Regions from separate parts of the Ruegeria sp. C8 genome, predicted to be linked through region 1. Evidence: riboswitches for the same ligand, from Rfam matches in the RefSeq annotation. Region 1 holds a riboswitch; each other region holds the start of a gene.
The links. A riboswitch is a leader RNA that binds a small molecule or an ion and turns the genes downstream of it on or off. The one in region 1 is predicted to bind cobalamin.
Positions count from the first base shown of each region.

Region 2: another riboswitch for cobalamin. It lies ahead of ACR0KL_RS08160 (DUF4198 domain-containing protein); the one in region 1 lies ahead of nrdH (glutaredoxin-like protein NrdH).
Region 3: another riboswitch for cobalamin. It lies ahead of ACR0KL_RS21480 (hypothetical protein); the one in region 1 lies ahead of nrdH (glutaredoxin-like protein NrdH).
Region 4: another riboswitch for cobalamin. It lies ahead of ACR0KL_RS13255 (aromatic ring-hydroxylating oxygenase subunit alpha); the one in region 1 lies ahead of nrdH (glutaredoxin-like protein NrdH).

Region 1 covers NZ_JBQFRV010000013.1:99,958-107,200, reverse strand. Annotated here, with positions in the region: gene nrdF (class 1b ribonucleoside-diphosphate reductase subunit beta) at 1-652, opposite strand, end outside; gene nrdE (class 1b ribonucleoside-diphosphate reductase subunit alpha) at 664-2,787, opposite strand; gene nrdI (class Ib ribonucleoside-diphosphate reductase assembly flavoprotein NrdI) at 2,769-3,182, opposite strand; gene nrdH (glutaredoxin-like protein NrdH) at 3,198-3,419, opposite strand; cobalamin riboswitch at 3,505-3,696, opposite strand; gene ACR0KL_RS16835 (DEAD/DEAH box helicase) at 3,785-5,662, opposite strand; gene ACR0KL_RS16830 (hypothetical protein) at 5,900-6,352, shown strand.
Region 2 covers NZ_JBQFRV010000004.1:252,475-259,717, reverse strand. Annotated here, with positions in the region: gene cbiQ (cobalt ECF transporter T component CbiQ) at 1-148, opposite strand, end outside; gene ACR0KL_RS08170 (cobalt ABC transporter permease) at 148-726, opposite strand; gene cbiM (cobalt transporter CbiM) at 723-1,334, opposite strand; gene ACR0KL_RS08160 (DUF4198 domain-containing protein) at 1,340-2,125, opposite strand; cobalamin riboswitch at 2,257-2,458, opposite strand; gene ACR0KL_RS08155 (FKBP-type peptidyl-prolyl cis-trans isomerase) at 2,717-3,145, shown strand; gene ACR0KL_RS08150 (hypothetical protein) at 3,158-3,337, opposite strand; gene ACR0KL_RS08145 (enoyl-ACP reductase FabI) at 3,397-4,188, opposite strand; gene fabB (beta-ketoacyl-ACP synthase I) at 4,194-5,423, opposite strand; gene fabA (bifunctional 3-hydroxydecanoyl-ACP dehydratase/trans-2-decenoyl-ACP isomerase) at 5,471-5,980, opposite strand; gene irrA (iron response transcriptional regulator IrrA) at 6,168-6,587, shown strand; gene ACR0KL_RS08125 (LysR family transcriptional regulator) at 6,584-7,243, opposite strand, start outside.
Region 3 covers NZ_JBQFRV010000025.1:914-8,156, reverse strand. Annotated here, with positions in the region: gene nudC (NAD(+) diphosphatase) at 1-587, opposite strand, end outside; gene ACR0KL_RS21500 (bifunctional 2',3'-cyclic-nucleotide 2'-phosphodiesterase/3'-nucleotidase) at 773-2,620, shown strand; RNA gene ffs (signal recognition particle sRNA small type) at 2,660-2,758, shown strand; gene rsgA (ribosome small subunit-dependent GTPase A) at 2,916-3,944, shown strand; gene ACR0KL_RS21485 (alpha/beta fold hydrolase) at 3,988-4,845, opposite strand; cobalamin riboswitch at 5,006-5,225, shown strand; gene ACR0KL_RS21480 (hypothetical protein) at 5,314-5,721, shown strand; gene ACR0KL_RS21475 (phosphatase domain-containing protein) at 5,718-6,221, opposite strand; partial or broken gene ACR0KL_RS21470 (DNA polymerase III subunit gamma/tau) at 6,391-7,243, shown strand, end outside.
Region 4 covers NZ_JBQFRV010000009.1:72,582-79,824, forward strand. Annotated here, with positions in the region: gene ACR0KL_RS13230 (cysteine hydrolase family protein) at 1-415, opposite strand, end outside; gene ACR0KL_RS13235 (N-formylglutamate amidohydrolase) at 412-1,185, opposite strand; gene ACR0KL_RS13240 (MurR/RpiR family transcriptional regulator) at 1,254-2,132, shown strand; gene ACR0KL_RS13245 (type I glutamate--ammonia ligase) at 2,129-3,442, shown strand; gene ACR0KL_RS13250 (GNAT family N-acetyltransferase) at 3,557-4,078, shown strand; cobalamin riboswitch at 4,198-4,401, shown strand; gene ACR0KL_RS13255 (aromatic ring-hydroxylating oxygenase subunit alpha) at 4,466-5,737, shown strand; gene ACR0KL_RS13260 (hybrid-cluster NAD(P)-dependent oxidoreductase) at 5,743-6,822, shown strand; gene ACR0KL_RS13265 (hypothetical protein) at 7,084-7,243, shown strand, end outside.

The DNA of each region.
Region 1 (7,243 bases):
CCTCGGAGAGCTTCTCGTAACCGCGCTGGAACTTGTAGCCGATGTAATAACCATGCACGGCCTCATCCCGGATGATCAGGCGGATCAGGTCTGCGGTATTGGTCAGCTTGGCGCGACTGGACCAGTACATTGGCAGGTAGAAGCCGGAATAGAACAGGAAACTTTCCAGAAACACCGACGCTATCTTGCGTTTCAGCGGATCGTTGCCCGGAGCGTATGTGTTCAGGATCGCCTCAGCCTTGGCCTGCAGATGGGGATTCTCTTCGGACCAGCGGAACGCCTCGTCGATCTCCTTGGTCGAACAGAGCGTCGAAAAGATCGAGGAATAGCTGCGCGCGTGCACCGCCTCCATAAAGGCGATGTTGGTCAGCACGGCCTCTTCATGCGGAGTGACGGCATCGGGCATCAAAGCAGGGGCACCGACCGTGTTCTGGATCGTGTCCAGCAGGGTCAGGCCGGTGAAGACGCGGATGGTCAACTGCTTTTCGTGATCCGTCAGCGTTGCCCAGCTTTGGATATCGTTGGACAGCGGCACTTTCTCGGGCAGCCAGAAATTGACCGTCAGTCGGTTCCAGACCTCAAGGTCCTTGTCATCCTCCAGCCGGTTCCAGTTGATGGCGCGGGGGATCTTGGTATGGATCATGTCTTTCATATCGTTTCCCCTTACAACGAACAGGATACGCAGCCCTGCACCTCAGTCCCTTCAAGGGCCTCCTGGCGCAGACGCACGTAATAAATGGTTTTGATACCTTTCTTCCACGCGTAGATCTGCGCGCGGTTGATATCGCGGGTCGTGGCCTCGGCCGGGAAGAACAGGGTTAGCGACAGTCCCTGATCCACATGTTCGGTGGCCGCCGCGTAGGTGTCGATCAGCGCCTCAGGGCCGATCTCATAGGCATCGCGGTAGTATTCGAGGTTTTCATTGCTCATGAAAGCCGCCGGATAGTAGACGCGGCCGATCTTGCCCTCTTTACGGATTTCGATCTTCGAGACGATGGGGTGGATCGAAGAAGTCGAGTTGTTGATATAGCTGATCGACCCGGTTGGTGGCACGGCCTGAAGGTTGCGGTTATAGAGGCCGTGTTTCATCACATCGGCCTTCAACGCTGCCCAGTCGTCGCGTGTGGGCAGGGTCATGCCGTCGAACAGAGCCTTCACCCGCTCGCTTTCGGGCAGCCAGTCACGGGTGGTGTATTTGTCGAAGAAGGTGCCTGAGGCATAGTCGGAGGCCTCGAACCCCTTGAACGACGCCTTACGCTCCTGCGCCAGATCGCAGGAGGTGCGGATCGCGTGATAGGCCATGGCCGCGAAGTACACGGATGTGAACTCGACACCCTCGGGAGAGCCATAGTGGATATGTTCGCGCGCCAGAAACCCGTGCAGGTTCATCTGCCCCAGACCAATCGCGTGGCTTTCATCATTGCCACGACGCACCGAGGGGACCGAGTCGATTGCCGACATCTCGGACACCGCCGTCAGCGCGCGGATCGCAGCGCCAACAGTGCGGCCCAGATCGCCACCATCCATCGTCTTGGCGATGTTCAGCGAGCCGAGGTTGCAGGAGATATCCGTGCCCAGATGCGAATAGCTGAGGTCATCGTTGAACTCGGACGCTTCATTGACCTGCAAAATCTCGGAACACAGGTTCGACATGTTGATCCGGCCCGCGATGGGGTTCATCCGGTTCACCGTGTCTTCGAACATCACGTAGGGGTAACCGGATTCGAATTGAATCTCGGCAATGGTCTGGAAAAACTCACGCGCATTGACCTTGGATTTTCGGATGCGCTTGTCATCGACCATCTCGTGATACTTCTCGCTTACCGAGATTTCCGAGAACGGCACGCCATAGACCTTTTCCACGTCATGCGGCGAGAACAGGTACATGTCGGCGTTCTTTTTCGCCAGCTCGAACGTGATGTCGGGGATGACCACGCCAAGGCTCAGCGTTTTGATACGGATTTTCTCATCCGCGTTTTCGCGCTTGGTGTCGAGAAAGCGCATGATGTCCGGGTGGTGCGCGTTCAGATAGACCGCACCCGCGCCTTGCCGCGCACCCAGTTGGTTGGCGTAAGAGAAGCTGTCCTCCAGCAGTTTCATCACCGGGATCACGCCGGAGGATTGGTTCTCAATGCCCTTGATCGGCGCGCCGTGCTCGCGGATGTTGGTCAGCAGCAGCGCTACACCTCCACCGCGTTTGGACAGTTGCAGGGCCGAGTTGATGCCGCGTCCGATGCTCTCCATGTTGTCCTCAAGCCGCAGCAGGAAGCACGAGATCAACTCCCCGCGTGAGGCTTTGCCCGCGTTCAGGAAGGTGGGCGTGGCGGGCTGGAAGCGGCCGTCGAGGATTTCTTCCATGAAGGACAGGGCCAGCGCCTCATCACCGCGTGCCAGCGCCAGCGCGGTCATGACGACGCGATCCTCATAGCGTTCCAGGAACCGCTGCCCGTCACGGGTTTTCAGCGTATAAGAGGTGTAATATTTGAACGCGCCCAGAAAGGTCGGGAACCGGAACTTCTTGGCATAGGCCGCATCCCAGATCTTACGCATGAAGTTCTTGGAATACTGGTCCAGAATGGCCTCTTCATAATAGCCCTCGGAAACCAGATACCCGAGCTTTTCGTCCAGCGAGTGGAAGAACACGGTGTTCTGGTTGACGTGCTGCAGGAAGTACTGCCGCGCGGCCATACGATCGGCATCGAACCGGATCTTTCCCTCACCATCGTAGAGGTTCAGCATCGCGTTCAACGCGTGGTAGTCCTGCTCGTTTACGCTGCTGTCGAGCATAGGTGTCTCCCTAGTTTTTCCAGCCCGGCGCGGACGCGGGCGATGTCGGTCTCTGTTCCGGCCAGCTCGAGCGTGTAGAGCAGCGGTACGTTGCATTTCTGGGCGATGATGCGACCGGCCAAAGCGTAGGTCGCACCGAAATTGCGGTTGCCTGTGCCGATCACCCCAACGATCCCGGCACGTCTGTCCGGGTTGTTCAGGAACCGGATCACCTGTTTCGGAACCGCCCCGCGCCCTTCGCCATCGGCATAGGTGGGGCTTATCAGCACGTAAGGGTGTCCGGGGTCAGGCAGCGGGTCCATTCCATTCGGAATGCGGAAAGAGGTCAGGCCCAGCCGCGAGACAAAGCGGTGGGTGTTTCCGGATTTCGATGAGAAATAGACCAGCGCCGGGATCGGCGCGGCCATGGGTCAGGCCAGTTGGGCGATCATGTCCGGGCGGAAACCCGACCAGTGATCACTACCTGCCACAACGACAGGGGCCTGACGATAGCCCAACTCGGTCACATGGGTCATGGCGCTGTCGTCCTGGGTCAGGTCGATGACGTCATAGGTGATGCCTTTTGCATCCAGCGCGCGGGTGGTGGCGGTGCATTGTACGCATGCGGGTTTGGAATATACGGTAATGCTCATGTCGTCCTCTGTCCTTTTAATGAATGCCGAGGACGCTGCGGGCAAAATGACCCCTGAACACGCCCCCGAACCCTCCGTTCGCGGTTCTCTTTCTTTGCTTACGGCAGGTCTCCTGGCTCGCGGATTGACGTTCGAACTGGCCTTCCCAAAAGCACGCTTTCAGTGGCGTATTCAGTCGAACTCTCCGCTTACAGTTGCGGGGGCAGCGCCGGTTTTTCACCGGTTTCCCTCTTAGCTTTCAACAGGAATCGAAAGAACCGAAGCAACACCATATTGGGGTTGGTGGTGGCATGTTGTCAATATATGGTGTGGCGAAGAAAATAAATTTCTTCGCTTGCACAACCAGCCACGTGCGCTAAGGCGGTCTACCTTTTCCGCTTGGGCATCGCGTTGCCACCCTTCATCGCAGCCGCCCGCGCGCGGTTTTTCTTGCTGCTTGGCTTGCCTTTGGGCGGAGGCGGGCCTTTCGGACGGCGCGCGGGTTTCTTATGCTGATCGCCCGAGGGCACCTCTTCCCGTTTGGGGCGCGTTTCGGGCTTGGGTTTCTCGGCCGGTTTCCGGTGTGGTTTTGCGGGTTGAGGCTCAGCCGCGCGGGCCTGGCGTTCAGCACGTTCGGGGCGCTTCTTGCCTTTGAAGTCGCGCTTGGGGCCTTTGCGGCCACCACCGGAAAGGGCGGGCGGCGCGTCCAGTTGCACGATGGTCTTGGTGCCTTCGACCGTCATTTTGGGGCCGATGGCCTTCAGGAAACCTTCGACACTGCTTTCGCGAATCTCGATATAGCTTTCTGTGTCAGCAATGCGGATCGCGCCGATATCGTCTTTGGTGATCTTGCCCGCCTTACACAACATGGGCAGCAAATAGCGAGGCGAGGCGTTTTCGTTGTGTCCCTCCGACAGCGAAAACCACACGCTTGGGCCAAAGGGCACGTTCGGTTTTGCCGCTGCATCCGGCGTGTCGCTCAGCTCTTCGGGGGCGGAGTGCTTGCGCCCGTATTGACGCAGATAGGCCGCCGCCAGCTGTTGCGGCGAAAAGCGCGAGACCAGATCGTCGACCAGAGCACTTTCCCCCTCGGTCACATCCACGGTCCAATCATCCGAGCTGAAAATCCGCTGCATATCCTGCGCCTGAACCTCGTCGGCCGAGGGCGCAGACCCCCACTCGGCGGTCAGCTTAGCGAATTTCAGCAGGCGTTGCGCCTTTTTGAACGATGCAGGCGGTACGATCAGCGCGCTGACGCCTTTCCGCCCGGCGCGTCCGGTTCGCCCCGAGCGGTGCAGCAGCGTTTCATGGCTGTTCGGCAGTTCCGCATGGATCACCAGATCAAGGTTCGGCAGGTCGATGCCGCGCGCGGCCACATCGGTCGCCACACAGACGCGGGCGCGTCCGTCGCGCATGGCTTGTAGCGCGTTCGAACGTTCGCTTTGCGTCAGCTCGCCGGACAGGGCCACGACCGAGAATCCACGATTCGACAGCCGCGCCGTCAGGCGGCTGACCATGGCGCGGGTGTTGCAGAAGATGATGGCGTTGGGGGCCTCGTAGAACCGCAACACGTTGATGATTGCATTCTCACCATCGCGCGGGGCCACGTTCATCGCGCGGTATTCGATATCGGCATGTTGTGTGCGCTCGCTGACGGTGCTGACCCGCTCGGCATCGTGCTGATACCGCGCGGCGAGGGAGGCGATGGCGCGGGGAACCGTCGCGGAAAACAGCAGTGTCTGACGCTCGGACGGTGTCTGTTCCAGAATGAACTCAAGATCTTCGCGGAAGCCCAGGTCGAGCATTTCATCGGCTTCATCCAGAACCACGGCGCGCACAGCAGTCAGGTCAATCGACTCGCGCATGATATGGTCGCGCAGGCGGCCCGGCGTTGCGACCACGATATGCGCGCCACGGGCCAGCGCCCGCCGCTCGTCTCGCATATCCATGCCGCCGACACAGGACGCGATGAACGCGCCTGCATCCGCATAAAGCCATGCCAATTCGCGTTTGACCTGCATCGCCAATTCACGCGTCGGCGCGATGACCAGCGCCAAAGGCGCGCCAGCCCCATCGAATACATCCACGTCGCCCAGTATGGTCGGGGCGATGGCAAGGCCGAAGCCAATGGTTTTCCCCGATCCGGTCTGTGCCGAAACCAACATGTCGCGACCTTCTAAGTCGGGCGCGGATACGGCGGTTTGGACAGGGGTCAGCGTGTCATACCCTTTGCGATCAAGGGCGTCTTGAAGTGTCTGATTCATGGCTCGGCTCTTTGGGATGCTGCGGTCACCCTCAGAGCGTCTATTACGCGGATGATCGTCGAAGGGCACTCCTTACCGAGTGAGGCGCCGGATGTATAGTGTGGAAAGCGACCTGTGCGATCAAACAGAGCATAAACGCTTGATGAAGGTTCCTTCAGGAAAGTTGTAATCCGTCGCACTCCTCCCAATCTGTTGAACACAGCCAAAGATGGCACCGATTTCAGGGAGAAAGAGACCATGACCAGATTTATGACTGCCGGAGCAGCCGCTCTGGCCACGAGCCTAGCCCTTGGCACTGCCGCTGCCGCTGAAACCACACCTGATCTGCGCGGTATTTGGACGGCCAGCCAGACCACGGTTTCGCCGTCGAATTCGGCTACCGGCGATGCGCCGCGATTTAACCAGTCGGAATGGGTGCTCGAAATTCAGGCTCAGAACGACAATGTCTTCTGGGGGCCGAGTATGTGGCGTCGCAATGCCATGGATGACTGGACGATGTACGAGGCCACCGGTTCCATCAGCCAGGATGGCTCGGGAAAAATCGGGATCGTCGAAAGCTCGGCCGAGCCGGCGATTGGCGTGAACGCTTTGATCGACGCGCGCTACGAGGACGGGCGAATTTATGCGGATTTCCGTAGCCTGCGGACTGGAACTACCTACAGCACCGTTCTGGAACGTCAGGTGAACTGAAGCGTTTCCGGCCCGGCCGGACTGTAGGGGGTACAGACTGTCGCCTGATTTTGACGACGACAGAATAGTAGGTAAACCGTCCGGGTCGGAACGCTTCTCAATATCGGAATACTCGTCTCCACAGGGAGGAGGCGGACCGGCCGGTGATTTCGCCGCGCGCGACAGGATCCAGTATATGCCGGGTTTACACGCGGTGTTCCTCGGCCCGGGTTATTCGGATCTCGCGAACCTTCAGCGCGGGGTCGCGCGTGGTGAAATTTCGCCGTCCGGTCCAAGCTCCATTTCAGAAGTATGGCATCTTGTCCGCCGAATGCCGCAGATTCTGCTGGGAGGATTTGTCCAGTCGATCTTTTGCGAACATATCTGCTCTGCCTCCGCGACCGACGTCAGCACAGTCGGCGTTTTTAAATGCGTCGGTTAAGAAACAGTACCGGGCGCAGGCCTCACTCTGAAACCGTCTTTTACATATGCTCGACAGCGCAGGTGAGTATGTAGGGAATTTAGCCCTGTTTCAGTCCGAACGATTCGGTTTTGCGGACGGTGCGGCGTTGCCAGTTTCTGCAATTTGCGATCAGTTTGTCGTAGGTTGCCGTTTGCACCTGCAGCAAATCACAATTTTCCGGTCAGAGTTTGGCGAAAAGAGTTTTGCAATTCTAAACCTGCGTGGTTCTCGAGAAATCCGGAGTTATCCACAGTACCCTCCCGGCAGATATCAACAACTTATCCCCGTCTGATTTCCATGCTGCGGTGCTATTTTCTTGCCCGATAACGGGTGCAATGCAAGATTGGTTTCACCGCTGGAGTTCGTCGGATCAGAAGGCGGGATGCAAAGGCCAAGGGGGTCTGCGCAGGGAAGGCTGATCTTAGGATTGACGTTCTATTGCAAGGGCT
Region 2 (7,243 bases), on a different contig from region 1:
GGAGGGAGGATAGGGAGACCACAACGACCGCAAACAAAACGGACATGACGATGCGCACGCGCGGATCAAGCGAGGTGATCAACCCCTGTTGACCGATCGTGCCAGCCTCGGCCAGCGTCCGTTCCTGTGGTCCCAGTACGTGTGCCATCAGCCTGCCAGTTTCCTCCGCGCCGCGAGGTAGAAGCCCAGCCCGAACAGGCCAAAGATGTAACCGATGCCGCCTAGAATGGTCTGTAGGTCGTTATGTTCACGATAGGCGGCGATTTCCCGGCGCAGAGGGCGTATTTCGTCTCGGACGGCTGCTGCAATGGCCTGGCGTTCCTCATCGCTGAGGGAGGCCACGGTGACGCCCTCTGAGGCGGGAGCTGGTGTAGGCGACGCTGCGGGCGTGTTCTGGACGGCAACGCCCATGATCTTGGCGACGTCCTCGGCGGGCATGGTGACCTCGGCCACGTGACCGGCGCCAAGGTCGGCAAAGAAGGTATGGGCGACGGGTGTTGTGGGCGTGTAGATGAAGAACCCGTCTGCGTCGGTCGTGGCCCGGCCCAGCTCGACCCCGTTTGGATCGGTTACGACAACCTCGGTATCGGTCGCCATGGTGCCGTTGGAGAAGCCAATTTCCCCTTCGATCGCATCGCCGGATGCAAAGACCCCGGCAATCACCTTGTGGGCCAGCGCGGGCAGAGGGGCTGCGCATAGGGCCAGGATGAGGGCAAGCTGTCTCATGTGGCGGGCCTTGTCAGAAACAATTCGGGTTTGACCTTTCGCGCCAGCAGGACGGCGAAACCTGTCAGGACGGCCTCGATGATCATCACGGGGATATGGGCAAAGAAGACCAGCCTGGCGGCGGGGAGGAATTCGTCCCCGGACAGGGCCAGTGAGATGCCCACCATGACGGTCGTGGCCGCAATGGCAAAGGCGCCGCCTATGCCGCCCCAGATCGCGCCATGAACAGGTGAACCACGCCCAATCAGAGGCCGGAACAGCAGCCCCGCCAGAACGGCCGGAAAAGCGATGTTAAGCGCGTTGATCCCCAGCACCGTCAGCCCGCCGAAGCCGAAGAAAACGGCTTGAAGGAGCAGACCCACAAACAAGGCCGGGAAGGCAGCCCAGCCGAGCAGAAGCCCGGCTAGACCGTTGAGGATCAGATGCACCGACGACGGCCCGATCGGAACATGGATCAGCGAGGCCACGAAGAAACTGGCCGCCAGCACCCCTGCTGTGGGGATGCGGTCCAGATCCAGCGACCTGAGGCCCATTGCGACCCCACCAGCGGCGGCAACGGCTCCGCCGATGACGACCGGGTTGGACAGGGCTCCGTCGACGATGTGCATCGGGGTTACTCCATGTCCCAGGCGCGGATCCAGATCACCGCGTCTTGGCTCAGCTCTTTGCCTTCATGTTCGGTTTCCGAACCAGCGCCCAGCGCGGCAAAGCCCCAGTAACCAGCTTTCGGAACACCGAAAGAGAAATAGCCATTGGCGCCGGAAATGGCGACAACAGCGCCTCCGGGCATCGGTGAAACGGTAGGTTCGGACGAGGCTTGGCTGTCAAAGCTGGGTTTGGCGGCCATGTATTCGATCTCGATCTCAGCGCCGACAACCGGTTCGCCGTTTGCCAGCACCTGACCGGTGAAGGTCGAGCCTGCGATGATATTGTAGGGCTTGTTCAGCGGCACGATCTCGGTCGCCAGACCCGCGGGGTTCATCCAGTCGGTCGGCAATTCGTTGCGGTTCAGGAACGCCTTGGTGATCTGCTGGATATAGATATCCTCGGCCTCTTCATAATAGGGCTGAGGCACAGTGACCATTACGTAGTCGCCCGAGCGCTTGACCGGAACAGATCCCTGAAAGGCTGCGCCTTCATTTTCAGGGCTTGAGAACCGGATGGGTTCCAGCGTGTCCAGCAGGTCGATTTTATCGCCGTTGTGGATCACGTAGAATTCCTGCGGCTTGTCCAGATCCATGACATGGCCGTTTTCGAACGGGTGCCAGAAGATCAGCTTGACCGGCACGTCGCCCGGTGCCTCGATCAGCGTGTCCGTGGTGTATTCCAGCAGAAAATGCGCTTGCGCCATCGCTGGAATTGCCAGCGCAGCAGCAGCCGTGCAGAGCAGTTTTTTCATAGGGTCTTTCCCTCGTCCCTTCGTGCCAACCCCGGCACGTTTTCTTATTTGACTTCGAGGTGAACGGGACCCTTTGCCTCAAAATGAGGGCACCGGCCCAATGCACACCCCGGCATCGGTGACACACCCCTTCCGAGGGTGCATATCCGGCAGGTCTCCTGACTTGCGGGTCAAAGCATCGGGCTGGCCTTCCCAGGTGGAACCCAGTGGCATGTCAGCCCTGCTCACCGCCTACAGTTGCGGGGGCAGTTGCGGCATTGGGTGGATCAGAATTCCCCGCACCGCATTCCCTTTTCTCCGGGCGAACCCGGAACCGGACATGAGGACGCTGATGACAGAGATCACCGCCGCCGGTCAATCTCTATTTCGATCCTTAGCGATAACATCTTGTCGATAGGATCGGATGTTCTTGTTCAGCCAACCGGGTATAGTTTTTAGCGAAGACGCGCTTGCAAGCGACGAGAAGAGAATGCGCGCGCTTGCAACGCAATCTGGACATCAGAATCAGATGGATGCATCCTGCGCTGCGTCAGACTCCGGCGTAGCGCGCTTGTGTTCGGCGCCTAATTTCCCACAAGCCCCGGAGGCCCAATGTCTGAGATCAAACAAGGCGACACCGTTCGCATCCACTATACTGGCACGCTGCTGGACGAGACCGTGTTTGACAGCTCAGACGGGCGCGATCCGTTAGAGTTCGTTGTTGGTTCGGGCCAGATCATACCCGGCCTGGACAGTGCGATGCCAGGACTGGCGGTTGGTGACAAGAAGCGGGTCGAGATTGCATGTGTCGACGCCTATGGCCCGATCAACCCGGCGATGCGGCAGGACATCCCGCGTGAGGGTATTCCGGATGATATCCCACTAGAGCCGGGAACCCAGTTGCAGATGCAGACCCCGGACGGTCAGGCGCTGCCGGTAACGGTTGTCGAGGCGAACGAGGCCACGGTGACGCTGGACGCCAATCACCCGCTGGCTGGGCAGGATTTGATTTTCGATATCGAGGTTGTCTCGGTGAGCTAAAGGCTTGGGGTTCTAGCCCCAAAGCCCGTCAAGCGCTGCACGGACTTGCGGTTGCGTGAAGAACACGAACAACACCAGCAATGTGGTCAGCGTCAAAAGCAGAACACGGGCGCGGGGGCTTAGGAACCCCGTTTTCCGTCTGGTCAGGGTGCCACGCGTATTGCTGGCAAGGATTTGGTCAGTTTTGCTCATGCCCATATCCCTGACGCCGAAAGATGGTCAAATCTTGGCGGCGTCTGGGAAAGATATGGTCACATGAAATCCGGCTGTGGCATTCCAAGCACGTGGAAACCGCCATCCACCCGGATGATCTCGCCCGAGGTGCAAGCCCCCGCATCCGAGGTCAGGTAAACCGCTGTGCCGCCAACGGCCTCCAGCGTAGCGTTCGAGCGCATCGGCGCATTCTGGTCGCAGAACTTGTAGGTCTTGCGCGCACCGCCAATTGCAGCCCCGGCCAGGGTCTTCATCGGACCAGGTGAAATCGCGTTCACACGGATGCCCTCGGGGCCGAGGTCGTTGGCCAGATAGCGTGTCGCCGATTCCAGCGCGGCCTTGGCAACGCCCATGACGTTGTAATTCGGAACCACACGATTCGAGCCTTGGTAGGTCAGTGTCAGCAGCGAGCCGCCATTGTCCTTCATCAACGGATATGCGCGGCGCGCGACCTCGATGAACGAGTAGGCCGATACATCCATCGAATGCTTGAAATTAGCTCGTGTGGTGTTCAGGAACCGGCCTGTCAACTCGTTCTTGTCCGAATAGGCGATGGCGTGGACGACAAAGTCGATGGTGGGCCAGCGCTCTCCCAGCTCGCCAAAGGCGCGGTCCAGCGAGTCGTCATCCGTGACATCCGCATCGACCATAAAGTCGCTGCCAAGGCTTTCGGCCAATGGCTGCAGGCGCTTCCCGAACGCGTCGCCCTGATAGGTGAAAGCCAGCTCAGCCCCTGCTTCGTGCATCGCTTTCGAGATACCCCAGGCAATCGACCGGTCATTGGCGACACCCATGATCAGGCCGCGTTTCCCTTTTAGAACTTCTGACATCTCGTTCACCCGTTATACTTTGACAGGACCATGGATCCGTTTGTGCCACCAAAGCCGAAGCTATTGGTCATGACCGAATCCAAACCTGCATTTTCAACCACTTGAGTTGCAATTTCACCGGGCTGGATGCCTTCGGCTAGTGTGTCGACATTGATCGACGGCGTTATGAAATCATTGTCCAGCATGAGCAGGCAGAAGATCGCCTCAAGCGCGCCGGCTGCGCCTTGTGCGTGCCCGGTCATCGACTTGGTGGATGAGATCGGCGGCACGTTGCCTTCGCCGAAGATGCGACGGACGGCTTCAACTTCACCCACATCTCCGACCGGGGTCGAGGTGCCGTGCGCGTTGATGTAGCCAACCTTGCGGCCTTCGGGCAGGGTCGACAGCGCAAGACGCATCGCGCGCTCACCGCCTTCGCCGGACGGGGCCACCATGTCATGACCGTCCGAGGTTGCGGCATAGCCGGTCACCTCGGCGTAGATTTTGGCACCGCGCGCCAATGCATGGTCCAGATCCTCAAGCACGACAATGCCGCCACCACCCGAGATCACAAAGCCGTCGCGGTCCTGATCGAACGCGCGCGAGGCTTTCTGCGGAGTGTCGTTATACTTAGACGACATCGCGCCCATCGCGTCGAATAGGCAGGACAGGGTCCAGTCCAACTCCTCGCCGCCACCTGCAAACATCACGTCCTGCTTGCCCAGCATGATCTGTTCCGCGGCGTTGCCGATGCAATGCAGCGAGGTCGAACAGGCCGAAGTGATCGAGTAGTTGATACCTTTGATTTTGTAGGCGGTGGCAAGGTTCGCGGAAATCGTGGAACACATGCATTTCGGCACGGCAAAAGGCCCGATCCGCTTGGTGGCGCCGTTTTTCAGTACCGTCTGATGCGCGGTCAGCATTGCACTGGTGGACGGTCCGCCGGATCCGGCAACCAACCCGGTGCGCGGATTGACGACCTGTTCCTCGGTCAGCCCGGAATCGGCAATCGCCTGTCCCATCGCGATATGCGCGTAGGCCGCACCTGGCCCCATGAAGCGCAGGGTACGTTTGTCCACGCGCTCGGACACGTCGATCTTGAGCGACCCGGCGATCTGGCTTCGAAAGCCATGTTCGACCATCTGCTCATTGGCCTCGATGCCGGACTTACCTGCTTTGAGCGAGGCGAGAACCTCTTCGGCATTGTTCCCGATCGAGGAGACGATCCCCAAACCGGTGACGACGACGCGACGCATATGCGTTCTCCTGTGTTCCGTTCCTGTTGGCGTAATGTCCGCTGGCGTCAGCTTTCGGACAGTGCAACCTTCATATCTTTGACTTGGTAAATTACTTCACCATCCGCTTCGACACGGCCATCCGCGACCCCCATGGTCAGACGGCGTGTTTGTACGGCTTTGGTAAAATCAACATAATAGGTCAGCATCTTACGGTCCGGGCGGACCATGCCGGTCAGTTTGACTTCGCCCACGCCCAGGGCGTAGCCGCGCCCCTGCCAGCCGCGCCAGCCCAGGTTGAAGCCCGTCAGCTGCCACAGGCCATCCAAACCCAAGCAGCCCGGCATGATCGGGTTGCCGGGGAAATGGCAGTCAAAGAACCAAAGATCAGGCGTGATGTCGAATTCCGCGACAACATGGCCTTTGCCATGTGCACCTCCGTCACCTGAAACATCGGTGATCCGGTCCATCATCAGCATCGGAGGGGCAGGCAATTGCGCATTGCCGGGGCCAAAAAGTTCGCCTCGCGCGCATTTCAGCAGATCCTCTTTGTCAAAACTGCTTGGGAATTGGGCCATTCTTGCCGCCTCTTCTGCCTTGGGTCTGTTCATTACATTTGGCCTCACCTAGCACCCGTATGCAAGGTCCTGCAAGAGCAGTGGCCGGATGATGTTGCGACCTAGCGGTCTTTGCGAATGAATTTCATTTGAAATTGGCATCCCTGCGCCCCTATATATATAAGCAGCAAAAATGGGTATCGGATTCATGACACCTCAGAGCCGTAAGATAGCTACAGACTGGTTGGAGAGCGCCGGATTGCGCCCGACGCGACAGCGTGTTGCGCTGGCCGAGTTGCTTGTGGGCGATGGTCGTCACCGGCATGTCACAGCGGAAAGCCTGTTTGACTCCGCGAAGACCAAGGGCGACGCGGTGTCGCTTGCGACGGTCTACAATACGCTTCGCGCGTTCTGCGATGCGGGCGTGCTGCAAGAGATCACGGTGGATGGGTCGAAAAGCTATTTTGACACCAACACCCATGATCACCCGCATTTCTATTGGGAAGATGAAAGCCGGCTGAGTGACGCTCCGTCCGAAGAGTTGGTGATCCAGCGCCTCCCGAAGGCGCCGGAAGGGGTCGAGATCGCCTCGGTCGATGTGGTTATCCGTCTTCGCAAGAAACCTTAGTTCTGGCCTCGGACTAACGTATCAAACAGGATACGTTCCGCTGACGCCAATGTGGCTTCGACGGGGCCGGTTCCGTGGCGCGCCAAGACGACAGGTTCAGCAGCGTCCTTGTCTAGGATCGGCAGACGCACAAGCGTTCGATTGTCATAGCTCGTCGAATTGTTTGGGCTGGCGTAGCTGATTGCGATTCCTTCCCCATGGGCTGCGAGGCTGCGCTGAATCTCAAGCGTCGCGGCCCTGTGGGCGACAGTTGGGTTCAGGCCATTACGTCGAAACAGGTTCAGGACGTGCTGAGCGGACAGCCCTTCTTTTGACAGGATCAGGGGTTCCAGTTCCAGATCGGCCAAAGTCACACTGCGAGCCTCTGCAAGCGGGTGATCAGGTGGGAGCAAGGCGTGCGGGACACTGTCGAACAGCTCTTGCCGGGTAAACCCTGCATCCATGCCAAGGTCATATGTGATCGCGATATCCGTCTGACCGTTGATGAGACCGTCCAGCAAGCCCTCGAAACTGTCCACCTGATAGGTGATGGTCACATCGGGAAGGGCAGTTTGCAGACTGCGCAAGGCAGAGGCCAGATGAAACGGTGCCAGGTCAATGAAACAGCCCAGCCGCAGGTGTGAAGACCCGTGCGGCGCATCTGTCGGATTTTCGAT
Region 3 (7,243 bases), on a different contig from region 1:
ATGATCACAACCGGGTCGGTACGCGGGAAGTGTTGACCGCCGCAAACCGGGCAACTGCGCTGCCATCCGGCTTGTGATACGTCGCTTGGCGCGCCACAGCGAGCACAGAAGCGATGCGTCTCGTGCCAGCCAATCACCGCCTTGGCTGTCGCCGCAAGCTCGGCATCGCGGGCCGATAGGCGCGTCATGATCCGACGCAGCTCGGCAAACACATGGCCCTCAGGCAGATCGGGATGCTGTTGCTCGGACGGGTCGATGAAATTGCCCAAGCTCGCCAGATCCAGCCCCTCGGCCTGCCATTCAGAGATATCTGCGGCAAACATCGCCGCCCCGTCATCGGAGCAGCCAAGCAAGATCGGAGCCTCAACCACTCCACCTGGGCCATTCGCGACCAGAGGATGCGCCATGTTGACCAGACCCAACCGATCCAGAGCCTCGCCCTGCACCAGCACTTTTCCACGCCACAGCAACAGGCAGCGGGCGTTTGGATCTTGGGCCGCTTCGGTCAGCTTGTCCGCGTCTCCCCGCAGATGGGCCGCACGCTCAAAGCCTGAACTGCCGAATGTCACGTTTTCTGCGTTTTTCATTGGGGTCCCCTCGGCCTTTTGCGCCTAGGGCTGCCATGTCCGCGCAGGTGTTGCAATGTCAATTCACTACTGCGGCATATCGACAGGTGCCACCGAAACACCGCATGACCGTCTCGGATTTTTCACTTATTTGTCCTCTTGGTAAATTTTCTTAACTCTCATAGCGCAAAAGTAGACAACCCAACGTGACCGCAATCTCCCCGCGCATGAAAGACGCGCAGGAAGCCGGCGTGCATATCCGCATTCTGGCAACCACCGATCTGCACATGACCCTGACCGGGTTCGACTATTATGCGGACAAAACGGACCCGACCATCGGGCTGACGCGTACGGCGTCGGCGATCCGAAACGCCCGTCAACAGGTCGAGGACAGTTTGACCCTTTTGTTCGACAATGGCGACGCGCTGCAAGGGACGCCGATTGGGGACTGGGCGGTGGAAAACGAGGGCCCGCACCCGATGATGCAGGCCTTCAAGGCGCTAGAATATGACGCGATCGGCTTGGGCAATCATGATTTCGGGTTCGGACTGGATGTGCTTGAACGCGTCATAGGCCAAGCCCCTTGCCCCGTGATTTGCAGCAATCTGACCCATGTGGACGACCGGCAGCCCTGGCTGCGCAGCGTTGTCCTGACTCGGTCCATTGTGCAGGACGAAGCGATCCGAATCGGTGTGCTGTCCGTGCTTCCACCTCAAACCACGATGTGGGAGGCGCATCATTTGCAAGACACGGTCATTGCCGAGGATATCCTGACCGCCGCCCGACGAACGGCTGAGGCGTTGCGCGCGCGGGGCTGTGATCTGGTCATCGCGCTGGCGCATTCGGGGTTGGAGCAATCGGCAGCTCAGCCGGGGCTTGAGAATGCCGTCATCCCCCTTGCCGCAATTGAAGGCATTGACGCGATTATTGCCGGTCACACACATCTCTCACTACCCGGCGCGGCCCATCACGGGCTTGACGGCGTTGATGCCGAAAATGGTCTGGTCCACGGTACGCCTGTGGTCATGGCCGGGTCTGCCGGGTCTTTTCTGGGGGTCATAGATCTGCACCTGACCAAGTCGCTCAAGGGGCGCTGGCAGATCATGGATCACCACTGCAGCCTGGTCGCCACAGCTGATGAGGTTGAAGACGAAGACCTGAGCGTCCTGTTTAAGCCCGCTCATCTGGCCACGCGCAAGATGATGGCCGAACCTGTCAGCCATACCACGCAGAGCCTGCACAGCTATTTCAGTTTCTGCGCGCCGGATCGAGGGCTGGCCCTAGTGGCGACGGCGCAAGCGGCGGGTTTGCGCCCGTACCTGCACGGCACCGCCTTCGCTGGAGTGTCGATTCTGTCTGCAGTGTCCCCTTACAAATTCGGCGGCCGCGCTGGACCCAGAAACTATACGGACGTGCCTGTGGGTGAGATTTGCCTGCGACACGTCGCTGACCTGCATGTTTTTCCCAACGAACTGCGCGCCGTCGAAATCACCGGCGCGCAACTGCGGGATTGGCTTGAGATGTCGGCAAGTGTTTTCAACCAGATCCACCCAGACACCCAAGCTGAGCTGACCGATTCCCACCGGGCGGGGCATAACTTTGACGTCGTGTTTGGCGTCACATATCAGATCGACCTGTCCAGCCCGGCGCGGTTCGATAGCAACGGCGCCTTGACCGATCCAGCCGCCCAGCGCGTCCGCGACCTGTGCTTTGACGGGCAAACAGTCCGCGAAGACCAGAGCTTTGTCGTCGCCCTTAACAACTATCGCGCCAGCGGCGGTGGGCATTTCCCTTTCGTTGACAAGGCCCGGACCATTCCGCTGCCGTCCAGAGATATCAAAGAGATACTGCGCGACTACCTGTCAGATCGCCTGCCCGCAGACCCACTGGATCAGGCTCCTTACCCGTTCTCCTTAACTCCATTGAATGGTGCCAAAACGATCCTCAGAACCGGCAGCGGAGCGTTGAAGTATTTGCCTGAGCTCTGCGCGTACTCCCCGGAATTGCTGGGGCCTGATACCGAGGGCTTTGAAAGGATACGACTAACCTTGTGACGGGTTGTCATTTTCACATCCCTTCCCTATATCAGGCCCTGAGAGGTTGGCGCGGGCGAGCGCCTCGCCAACCTGGTCAGGTCCGGAAGGAAGCAGCCACAACGAGCCCCGCTTGGGTCGATGTCCAACCTCTCACTTTATATAAACCATCAGCCGCAGGAGGGCTTTATGATTGTAGCAAACTCCCTTCGGGCAGATCGGTTCTAAACCCAACTCTCCGATTGCCTGAACACATCACCAACGGATGCGCGTCTGCCATCCGATGGGATTGCTATATCTGAACACAGGCAAACCAATGTCTTTTACTCTTTCGGACCTGGGATGGTCCTCTCACTTTGCTGCACAACACGCGGCGCACGCGCAGCTTACGCCTTTTCGTCTCACCGCTGTTCACCGGGACCGTCTGGTCGGGATGAACGAGACCGCAGAAATGTCTCTATTGGCCCCTGGTCATTCCACCGGCGACTTCGCTGTCGGAGATTGGGTGCTGGCCGATGACAAGAATCGCGTTCAGCATCTGCTTGACCGGCGCAGCCTGTTGCAACGCCGTGCTGCCGGAACCGGAGCCGAGGCGCAACTGATCGCAGCCAATGTTGACGTGCTGTTCATCGTCAGCTCGTGCAATGCGGATTTCAATGTGCCCCGGCTCGAACGGTATCTGGCACTGGCGCATCAGGCGGGCTGCTATCCTGTCGTGGTCCTGACCAAAGCAGATAGCTGCTCGGACCCCGCAGCCTACGCCAAGCAGGCCGAAGCGCTGGCACCGTTTTTGACAGTCCTGACGGTCAACGCGCATGAAGCGTTAGACCTGCAGCAGGTTCTGGCATGGTGTCCGGCGAGTCAGACAGCGGCTTTGGTCGGGTCATCCGGGGTTGGCAAAACAACGCTCGCCAACGGAATGACCGGGCAGGATCAGGCAACAGCCACAATCCGCGAGGATGACGCCCGAGGCCGCCACACCACGACGTCTCGCGCCTTACATCCGATGCAAAATGGCGGTTGGCTGGTCGACACCCCCGGCATGCGCGCCCTGCGCCTGCTCGACGCGCAGGACGGGGTGGACGAAGTGTTCTCGGACATTCTGGAGCTGGCCCAAACCTGCCGGTTCTCGGATTGCCAGCATGAGGCCGAGCCCGGTTGCGCTGTGCAGGCGGCGATTGAAGCAGGCACACTGGATGCAGATCGGTTGGAACGCTGGCGCAAGCTGAGGCGCGAGGATCAGCGCAACTCTGAGACCGTGGCCGAGGCGCGGGCACGCGACAAGGCTTTCGGCAAGATGGTCCGATCTGCGATGCACGGAAAATCCGCGCGGCGCGGCGATTGAAACACGGGCTGAAAAAGGGGCGTCGGTCCGCCGGCGCCCCCCATCAAGCGATCAATCGTGGCCAGAGCACCGCATTTCGGCGGGCAAACACACCGATATGGCCGATCTCCCGAACACCAAACTCTTCCGGTGACAACAGGTGACGGCGTGCTTTTGGACCATAAAGCTCGGCCAACCGCCAAACGGCAGCTTCTGGGACCATCTCATCATCTGTGAAGGCAAAAAGGTCGACGGGAACGTCAGCATCCTGCCACGTAGCTTGCGGCAGTGTGTCTCCGATCTCGGGCAGATAGCTTTGCGGCGCGGTGCACCATTTGCGCCATTGCCAATAGACCTTAGGCGGTAGGTCTGTTCCAAACCCAAGTGCCTTGCCCGGCAAATACCCCAGGCCGCTCACGACCAGAGGCACATGCCCATACCAGAACAACCCGGCCAGAGCGCGGTACGGCCAAGGATGATCGCCCAACTTCACAAGGCCAGAACAGACGCAGATCATGCGATCAATCTTGTCGATATCCGGCTGCACTGGCCCCAGCATCCCTCCAAGCGAATGACCAACTGACCATTGCTGCGACAGCGGGAACCGTCGGCGCATCTCGGCCCGCGCGGCGGGCATGTCCTGCAACGCCCAATCGGCCATCGAAATCTTCGACCGACGCTGTGGGCCCGATTTCGAATGCCCGAATTCCCGGTAGTCGTAGATCAGACAGGCGATATCACGATCCGAGGCCAACCATTGTGCGAAATGCTTGTAGTAGTCTCGCGGAACCCCTGTCGCGCTGTTGACCACCACTACGGTTTCGGGCTGCGCCACGGGCCGGTAGATCCGCCCGGACAGGGCACCATCCCCCACCGGGATCTGAACATCTTCGATCAGCACTGTTTGGTTTGCATCCAGCATGGGCATCCTCGGTGGAAAACTGAACTGATGAGTTCACATTGCAACTTGACCCCAGACAGCCCATGCAAGTCAACTGCGATCCCGCTTGACCACGCGTCCACTTTGCGGATCGTCTTTCCGCAGCGCAGAAAGTTCAACTTGACTCAGAATGGTTATGAACGCTAGCGATGGTCCGATGGTTCCCGGCTTTCACAAGAAGTCGGGATGAAAAGGGAACACGGTGCGGTTTTCCCCGGCTTGCTCGGGACGAACCAAATCCGCGACTGCCCCCGCAACTGTAAGCGGTGAGCGATGTCGAAGATCCACTGGCCGAAAGGCCGGGAAGGTCGGCAAAGCGATGACCCGCAAGTCAGGAGACCTGCCATCGTCAACATAACCCAAACTCGGGCGGGGTGTCCGGGCAGGCCGTGACAGACCCTATCTGCCCCACCTGATCCCAGCCCCTGTCCACCGCGCGGAGGGCGCAGGATGATCTGGAAGACGAAGACACATAGGTTCTCAGCAACCATCTGCCAACATACCGGCAAGACTTGCCCTGCATTGGCACGGCTGGCGCGTTCGATGGTTGACGCACTGGACCAAGCCGGTCCGGCGACCACATCGGATTTCGAAATCGAAGGCAGCAGCGACCTGACCCATTGCACGGACGGCTGCCACGCCCGGTTTCGGGCCAGCCAGTCTCGGGTGCGGGTCTATTGCGGAGCGGACCCTAATGCCGACAGCGAGACCCTCCATCGCTACGCCGACCTTATGTTCGGAACCGAAACGAGCAGCCTGCCTAGCGCAGCGATGACATCCCTGCCCTGCGCCATGCTCGAGGCATCAGTGATTGCGCCGAGCAAAACGACCCCGGCGGAACTGCAACTGTCGGCTTAGGAGTCTGCCAAAGCTCGGGCGGGCAAGGTGGCCCAGTGCTTCTGCGCATCGGTTTCGACCGCGCAGGGGCGTAGCTTGCGCAACCGATCCAGCGCTTGGGTTGGAGCCTCGCCGCATTCGATCATCAACCGCAACACAACCATGCCAGAGCGACCACATCCGCCCTGACAATGGACAAGCACGCGCCCTCCGCCAGACAAAGCCTGCCGCGCCGCGGCACTAACATCGGGCCATTGCGCATCAACCTCTGACGGTGGCACGCCGAAATCCTGAATCGGCAGATGCACCCAGCGGCTGGCGCGCCCCTGAACGTCGCGGCCAAAATCGCGGGCTCCAAACTGGACCAGCTCGGCCTCGGTTGTCATCGAAAGCACGAGCCCCGGCCTCCAATCTCCAATCGTTTCAAGGTCGCCTGCATAGTCGCCGCCCTTTCCCGGCATCGACGTTAGGGCAAGTGTGCCCCCGCCCACTTGCAAAGCATGAATGACCAAATTCGTCATGACAGCATCCCCCCGGAAGCGTTGATCCTGACTTTAGGCTTGATTCACAATCTGCAGAGTGTACCCCTGACGCGCCGGTTTCCAAAACAAAATCGTTCTTCAACTCATGTGGACGCGGGCGGCGCAGGCCTCTACGCTGCGGTGACGTTCCGAATCCGCCAGAGCAGACATGACCGACTCAGACAGCCCCGCCTATCAGGTTCTCGCCCGAAAATACCGCCCGGAAACCTTTGCCGATCTGGTGGGTCAGGATGCGATGGTCCGCACGCTCAAAAACGCGTTCGAGGCGGATCGCATCGCGCAAGCCTTTGTCATGACAGGCATTCGCGGAACCGGTAAAACCACGACCGCACGGATCATTGCGAAAGGCATGAACTGCATCGGACCGGACGGAACTGGCGGACCCACGACCGAGCCTTGCGGCCAATGTGAGCACTGCGTCGCCATCATTGAGGGCCGTCATGTCGACGTAATGGAGATGGACGCCGCCAGCCGCACCGGCGTCAATGATATTCGCGAGATTATCGACAGTGTTCGCTACCGCGCTGCCTCGGCCCGCTACAAAATCTACATCATCGATGAGGTCCACATGCTGTCGACCAGCGCCTTCAACGCGCTGCTCAAGACGCTCGAGGAGCCGCCGGCGCATGTGAAGTTCATCTTTGCCACAACCGAGATTCGCAAGGTTCCCGTCACGGTTCTGTCGCGCTGCCAACGCTTCGACCTGCGCCGGATCGAACCCGAGGATATGATCGGCCTGCTACGCAAGATCGCCTCTGCTGAAAGCGCTGAGATTGCCGAGGATGCGTTGGCGCTGATCACCCGTGCTGCCGAGGGATCTGCTCGCGACGCGACCTCATTATTGGATCAGGCGATCTCGCATGGGGCCGGAGAGACGACGGCAGATCAAGTCCGCGCGATGCTGGGTCTCGCGGATCGTGGCCGGGTTCTGGACCTCATGGACATGATCCTGCGGGGCGATGCAGCTGGGGCGCTGACCGAGCTTGGTGGCCAATACGCCG
Region 4 (7,243 bases), on a different contig from region 1:
GGATGTAGTCAACATGCGTGGACACAAACACTGAAGAGGACGTCTTCGGCAGCACGATCTCATCGCCTTGGGGCGCGATCTGGTCAATGACCTTTCCGTCCCAGCTGCCCTTGGGAACATGAAAACCCGTTATCTTGTAGTCCAGTGACCGGTCCCGCCCGTCGAGCGTCAGGCTTTCGATATTGGTGTACATGACCTCGACGCCGGCAGTGCGGCAGGCGGCCTGTATGGCCTGCATGTTCGGGATCACGCGGGTGTCCAGCTGATCGAAAAACCAGCCGTATTTCTCATTGAATTCGGCCTCAGGCAGTTCTTTGAATTCGGCTCCTTCCCGGTGTGCCGAATAGTTCTGCACGTCGATGAACAACAGCGCGGATTGCGATGGGATAAGTGGAACATTTCGGGTCAAACTCACGTCTTGGTCTCCAATATCCGGGTAAAGGCCTCGGCGAGAAGATGCGCCCAATCCTCAACGCCTTTTGCATCGCGGATCAGGTCATTGCGGATCTCGACCAGCGAATGTGCCAGTCCACGCGGTTCGGCGAAACGCGGTATGAACCAGTCGCTTTCACTGTCGATCTGATAGGGCTGGTTCAACGCCATATGCAGATCGGGACGCAGGGCCGAGATATGGTCGATAGCGGCCTGCCCCGTGGTCGGGTCAACGCGGGTTAGAAATCCGGCGTGCCAAGGCCGCGCCTCACCATCGACCTGTGCGGCGAAGGAATGGATCGACACCGCAAGCACGCGCGGTGCCCGGTCCAGCATATCTTCAATGGCACCGTTCAGTGGGGCCATAATCTCGCGCTGGCGTACAGCGCGATCCGCAGCGGTCAAGTTCAGATTGGCTGGGATCTGCTCTCCAAAGCTGTTTGGCGGAATCGAATCTGGGGCTTCGATCGGGCGGTTGCAATCAATCACAAGGCGGGAATAGCGCTGCAAGACCAAAGGAGCCCGTAGGAGGTCAGCCAATTGCCGGGCCACGGCCTCGGCCCCGATGTCCCAACCGCGATGGCTGGCCTGCACCTCTTCCGAGACACCAAGATCACCGAGCTTTTGCGGGATCGCGCGCCCGGCGTGTTCGCAGAGCAGCGCGATCTTTGCATCACTGTCACGATTCACCCATTCCACCGGGGCGGGATCCCCGGCGACCAGCAATTCTTGGGTTGCGGTTGATGTATTCATGTGGCCCACGTTAGAGAACAAGTTTTTTCAGAGTCAATAAAAAATAGATTGACTGAAATTTTTATTCCATGCGATCCATTCAGATTAGGAGGTGCCGCTTGCTGGTTAGGCAGAGAATTGAAGCGAAGGCGGAAAACATGACGGCGAGCGAGCGCAAGCTGGCCGCTGCCTTGCTCAGCGACTACCCCTATGCGGGTCTGGTCACGATTCAGGAACTCGCGCGCCGGGCCGAGGTCTCGGCCCCGTCGATCTCTCGGTTTGTCACCAAGATCGGACTGGGCGGCTATCAGGAATTCCAACGTGCTCTCTTGTCGGAATTGAAAGAAGGCCAACGCTCGCCCACCGATCTGCACGGGGAAGGGCGCAGTGTTGATGGAGGGTTCTTACGTGATTTCATCGCGCGCGCCTCGTCCCAGATGGCGCTGTCGGCAGAAGGCATCACCGAGGCGCAGTTTCAGCGCATATGCTCGGTACTGAGCCAGCCTAAAAGCGATGTCTATATTTTGGGCGGTCGGATCAGTGATACCATCGCGCAGCACCTGTCTTTTCACCTGCGCCAAACCCGCAGCGGCGTGTATCATCTTCCGGCCAACAATGAGATCTGGCCGGAATACCTGCTGCGGATGAAGCCTGCCGATATCCTGTTTCTCGTCGATTTTCGCCGCTACCAACCTGCGCTGGCGCGATTGGCCGCGACATCCGTGCAGGACCGAGGAGTTCGTGTTGTCCTCATGACAGACAAATGGTTGTCTCCCATATCCCGCCATGCGGCGGAAATCTTGCCAGTTCCGATCGAAAGCGGCACGCTCTGGGATACGTACACAGCGGCCCTTGCCGTCACCGAGGCGCTGGTGACGCGTATTGCCGAAGACAACTGGGACCAGACGAAATCCCGCATCGAAGCCTGGGATGCCATGCGATCCCACAATCAGGACCCCAACCCATGATGCCAAAAACCCCCTTGATGTTTGTCGCCACCTCTGACCTTGCCGGGAAATTGCGAGGCAAGGCCTTTCCGGCGGATCAACTGAACAAGCGGTTGCAGCGTGGGGTCGGGTGGACACCCACGAATGTTCAGATCAACTGCTTTGACGGAATTGCCGAAAGCCCGTTTGGCGCGCTGGGCGATCTTCTTCTGATCCCGGACGCCACGGCCGAGGCAAAGGTCGAGTTCGGCGAAGACTCCGGCCTGCACTTTCTTATGGGCGATATCGTCACTCTGGTCGGAGACCCTTGGGACTTCTGCACGCGCAGTTTGTTGAGGGCGGCGCTGGAGCGGCTGCACGAAGTCTCAGGAGCAAATTTGCTGGCCGCCTTTGAGCATGAGTTCCAGCTGAAAGATCCGCCAAGCCAGGCCAACGAAGCTTATGGCTACCGGGGCTTTGGCCTGCAGCGTGATCTGTGCGAGACCTTGATCAACACGATTTCTCAGGTCGGTCTGAAGCCGGATTCGATCATGAAGGAATATGGCCCAAACCAATATGAGGTCGTCATCGGCCCCGAGCTGGGTGTTCGCGCCGCGGACGCGGCGATCATGGTGCGCGAACTAACCTATGCGACTGCGCAGGCCTATGGCGAGCGGGCCACCTATACCCCTATTCGCGATGTCGCGAGCGTTGGGAATGGAGTCCATATCCACATGAGCCTTGTGGATGATCAGGGAACGCCGCTTACCTACAACGAAGACGGGCCCTGCGGCATGTCGGACCTGACGAGCGCTTTCGCCGCCGGAGTTCTGAAATATCTTGATGCGATCCTGGCTCTGACTGCGCCTTCGGTGATTTCGTATGAACGCCTGACACCGCATCGTTGGTCTGCGGCTTTCAACAATCTGGGTTTCCGTGATCGCGAGGCTTCCTTGCGGATTTGTCCGGTAACCGCAAAAGACCCGACCTCGATCGCGCGGCAGTTCAATGTCGAATACCGTGCGGCGGATGCTGCAGCTTCGCCTTATCTGGCGCTTGCGGCGGTTGTCATGGCCGGGACACAAGGGATCGAAGAGGGGCTACCCGCGCCAATTCCAACCGAGGAAGATCTTTCGCTGTTGGACGTCGCAGAACTGAACCAAAGGGGGCTGGTGCGCTTGCCTCAGACTTTGGAAGATGCGCTCGACCGGTTCGTAAACAACTCAGTCGTGACCCGCTGGTTCCCCGAGGGCTTCGCCGAGGTGTACCAAGCCCACAAACAATCTGAGATCGCGACAACCGCACATCTGGACACAGACGCACGCTGCCGATTGTACGAAGAAACATATTGACCTGGGCGGCTGGTCTTGCCGAAGCTCGCCCAATGCAACCTCTGGTGCGTCGGTCGGGTAATCTCGCGCAGTATGTCGCGGCGCAGGCTGTCTAGCTCAGGATAGGGATGGATAATGAAACGTTCAGAAACCGATGCCATCTTGAATGTGCATAGGCTGGCTTTTGGCGAAGCAGAAGGTAACGAAATCGCTCAACTCGCCGAAGATCTCCTTGAGCATCCGGAAACGATTTCTATCAGTGTGAGGCGTGACGGGCAGATCGCGGGCAATGTCATGTTCACCCCGTTTGTCTTCCAGGATCACCCGGACGTTAAATGCTATCTTCTGGCGCCCTTCGGTGTCTCGCCAGAACATCAAGGTCTCGGAATTGGCAGAGAGATGATGGAGACCAGCATCAACCACTTGAGGTCCATTGGAACAGACGCGGTCTTTGTGTTGGGCGTGCCGACATTCTACCCCTTATTCGGGTTTGTTCCGACCGACAAAGAGACGCCATATCCGAACCTTCTGACGATCCCAGAGGCATGGATGGTGCTTGAGCTCATTGCAGGATCGGTTGAAAAGCTGGGGGGTAAAACACTTGCGATTGCGCCCTTCATGCACGCGCATTTGTGGGACACATCACAACACGGGTGAATTCCGTTTTTTTGTTCTTGCCTCAAGCTGTAGCCCTGTTTCAGGTTTCCATTTCTGCTGGGCATGTCTGTTTTGTTTCTGGAAATGTCGCAAGGCTTTCAGCCGCGAATTCATCCCCGCGTAGGTTGCGCGTGTGAGGTGCTGCTGTCTGATTCTCGGGCGGCAGAGAATTGGGAAGCCGGTGCAATTCCGGCGCTGCCCCCGCAACGGTAAGAAAGGTCAGGTTCGACAGGTAACCACTGGGACGAGGATCCCGGGAAGGTGTCGAAACCGGGCGTAAGCCCCTTTCAAGTCCGGAAACCAGCCTTGCATATATGTCAAACCGCGGGTGGCGGTGGGGGCACAAGTTTCGGACGTGATCCTCGCACGGCTCCGGACTGGCCTCTGATGTCATCTGCCCAAGCTAAGCCGCGGGGCGCGGCAGGAGAGCCAGAAGTGAGCAACGTTCAAAGCCTGTTGGCGCGTCGAAACCCGGCCTATGCCCTTGAACAGGCATTCTATACAGATCCAGATGTATTTCAGGCCGATCTTGAGGCCATCCACTACCGCGACTGGCTATTTGCCATTCCGGCATGTGAACTGGTGAAAACAGGCGACTATGTAACCTACACTGTGGGCGCATACCGCGTGATCATCGTGCGCGGTGCGGACAATCAGATCCGGGCCTTCCACAACACCTGCCGCCATCGCGGGTCGATCATCTGCAAAGCGGCCAAGGGGAACTCGCCCAAACTGGTCTGCCCCTATCACCAGTGGACCTATGAGCTTGACGGCTCATTGCTGTGGGCGCGTGATATGGGGCCTGATTTCGACCCCAAACAACACGGGCTGAAAACCGTCCACTGCAGGGAACTGGCCGGGCTGGTCTATATCTGTCTTGCAGATGTAGCCCCCGATTTCGACACCTTCGCCAATAAAGCACGGCCCTATCTGGAGCCGCATGATTTGAACAACGCCAAGGTCGCCTTTGAAAGCACGATCATCGAAAAGGGCAACTGGAAGCTTGTTTGGGAAAACAACCGCGAGTGCTATCACTGCGGCGGCAACCACCCTTCGCTGTGCCGGACCTTCCCTGATGATCCCTCGGTAACCGGTATTGAAGGGGGTGAAGCCCCGGCCTTCATGCAAGCTCACTTCGACCGTTGCGAGGCTGCAGGGATGCCGTCGCAGTTCTATCTGCATGATGACGGGCAATACCGTCTGGCGCGGATGCCGCTTAAGGAAGGGGCGGAAAGCTACACTCTGGACGGCAAATCTGCGTTGCGCCGCTTTCTGGGCCGCGCGCCCTTTGCCGATGCGGGGACGTTGCTGAAGTTCCACTATCCCAGCACATGGAACCACTTCCTGGCCGATCACTCGATTGTCTTCCGCGTCACTCCGGTCAGCCCGACCGAGACCGAAGTCACCACGAAGTGGCTGGTCAACAAGGATGCGATCGAAGGGGTCGATTATGACGTCAAGCGCCTGACTGAGGTCTGGATGGCCACCAATGATGAAGATCGCCGCGTGGTGGAAGACAACCAGATGGGCATCAACAGTCCGGCCTATGTGCCGGGGCCGTATTCGGGGGTCCAGGAATCCGGTGTTCTGCAATTCACTGATTGGTATTGCAGCGCTTTGGCGCGTCACTTTGCGCCCAACACGATGGCGGCGGAGTGACGGAGATGAAAGACCTGAACGCTGTTGCCTCGATCTGGCAGGATGATGAGAGGCTGGAATGCGTCTCGGTCGTGCCCGAGACGCCAAACACCGCCAGCTTTACGTTCCGCGCCCCGTCCGGGGCTTTGTTTGCCTACCATCCGGGTCAGTTCCTGACGCTCGAGATTCCGGCACCGGGGCAGCCGGGAGGCGTTGTGCATCGGACCTATACGATCTCGTCATCCCCATCACGTCCGCGATCCATTACGATCACGGCCAAGGCGCAGCCGGACAGCATCGGTACTCGTTGGATGCTGGACAATCTGAAGCCGGGTATGCGGATGCGGGCAATTGGCCCGGCGGGTCTGTTCACCAATGCTGAAAGCGTCGCCGCCAAGTATCTGTTCGTCTCGGCGGGGTCGGGCATCACGCCTATGATGTCGATGACAACTTGCATGTGGGACGAAGGCCGCGATCTGGATGTAGTCTTCATCAATTGCGCCAAGCGCCCGTCCGAGATCATCTTCCGCCAACGGTTGGAGCAGATGGCAAGTCGGACGCCGGGTCTGGATCTGAAGTTCGTCGTAGAGGAAGCGGATCGTTACAGCCCCTGGACCGGCTACCAGGGTCAGTTCAACCAGCTGATGCTGGGCCTCATGGCCCCAGACTATCTGGACCGTGAGGTCTATTGCTGCGGTCCGGAGCCGTTCATGCAAGCTGTTCGGGACGCTCTGTCGGGTCTTGGCTTTGACATGGACAACTATCATCAGGAAAGCTTTGGAGCTCCGGTTGAGACCGAAGCGGATCAGCCCGATCTGGATGATATCGTTCCTGACGATGACAGCGCCGCCGAGATCGTGTTTGCGACCTCGGGTGTCACTGCTAAAGTCGCCGAGACAGATACGGTTCTGGCCGCCGCACGTGCCGTCGGGTTGAGCATTGCCTCGGGCTGTACGTTTGGCGTTTGCGGCACCTGCAAGGTCAAAAAGACCTCGGGTGAGGTGCACATGGTTCACAACGGCGGTATCTCCGAGGATGACATCGCAGCAGGCTACATTCTGGCATGCTGTTCAAACCCGATCGGCAAGGTCGAAGTTGAGGTGTGAACGGGAAGTCTCATGCTGAAACTGCAGGACGGCTGCGGCCGCCTGCGGTTTCAGAATTTTAAGTATTTGCATTGATCTCAGATACTTATCGCCCCAATACGCGCTTCGGGAAGTTTGGATAGCACAGGTTCGATCACGGATAGTTGATTCTATTCGGCAACATTCATGTGATTGCTCAAATTCTGTCTCTTTTCCGCCGGAATCTCCCCTGATAAAGCGGGTTGAGTACTGGGTGGGGTGTTGATAAGTGCGAGCAGGTATATGAGAGCCGGATGTAACGGTCGTGTAGCCATTTCATGGAATCAAACCGAGCTTGATGGGCTTGAGGCAGCGCCTTTGGCCTTTTTGGCGGTCGGGTCCGCATGGTCCTGGCGTGGTCAGGCGCTGGTGTTGGGCGAAGTGGCAGAGCAAAATCTTGAGC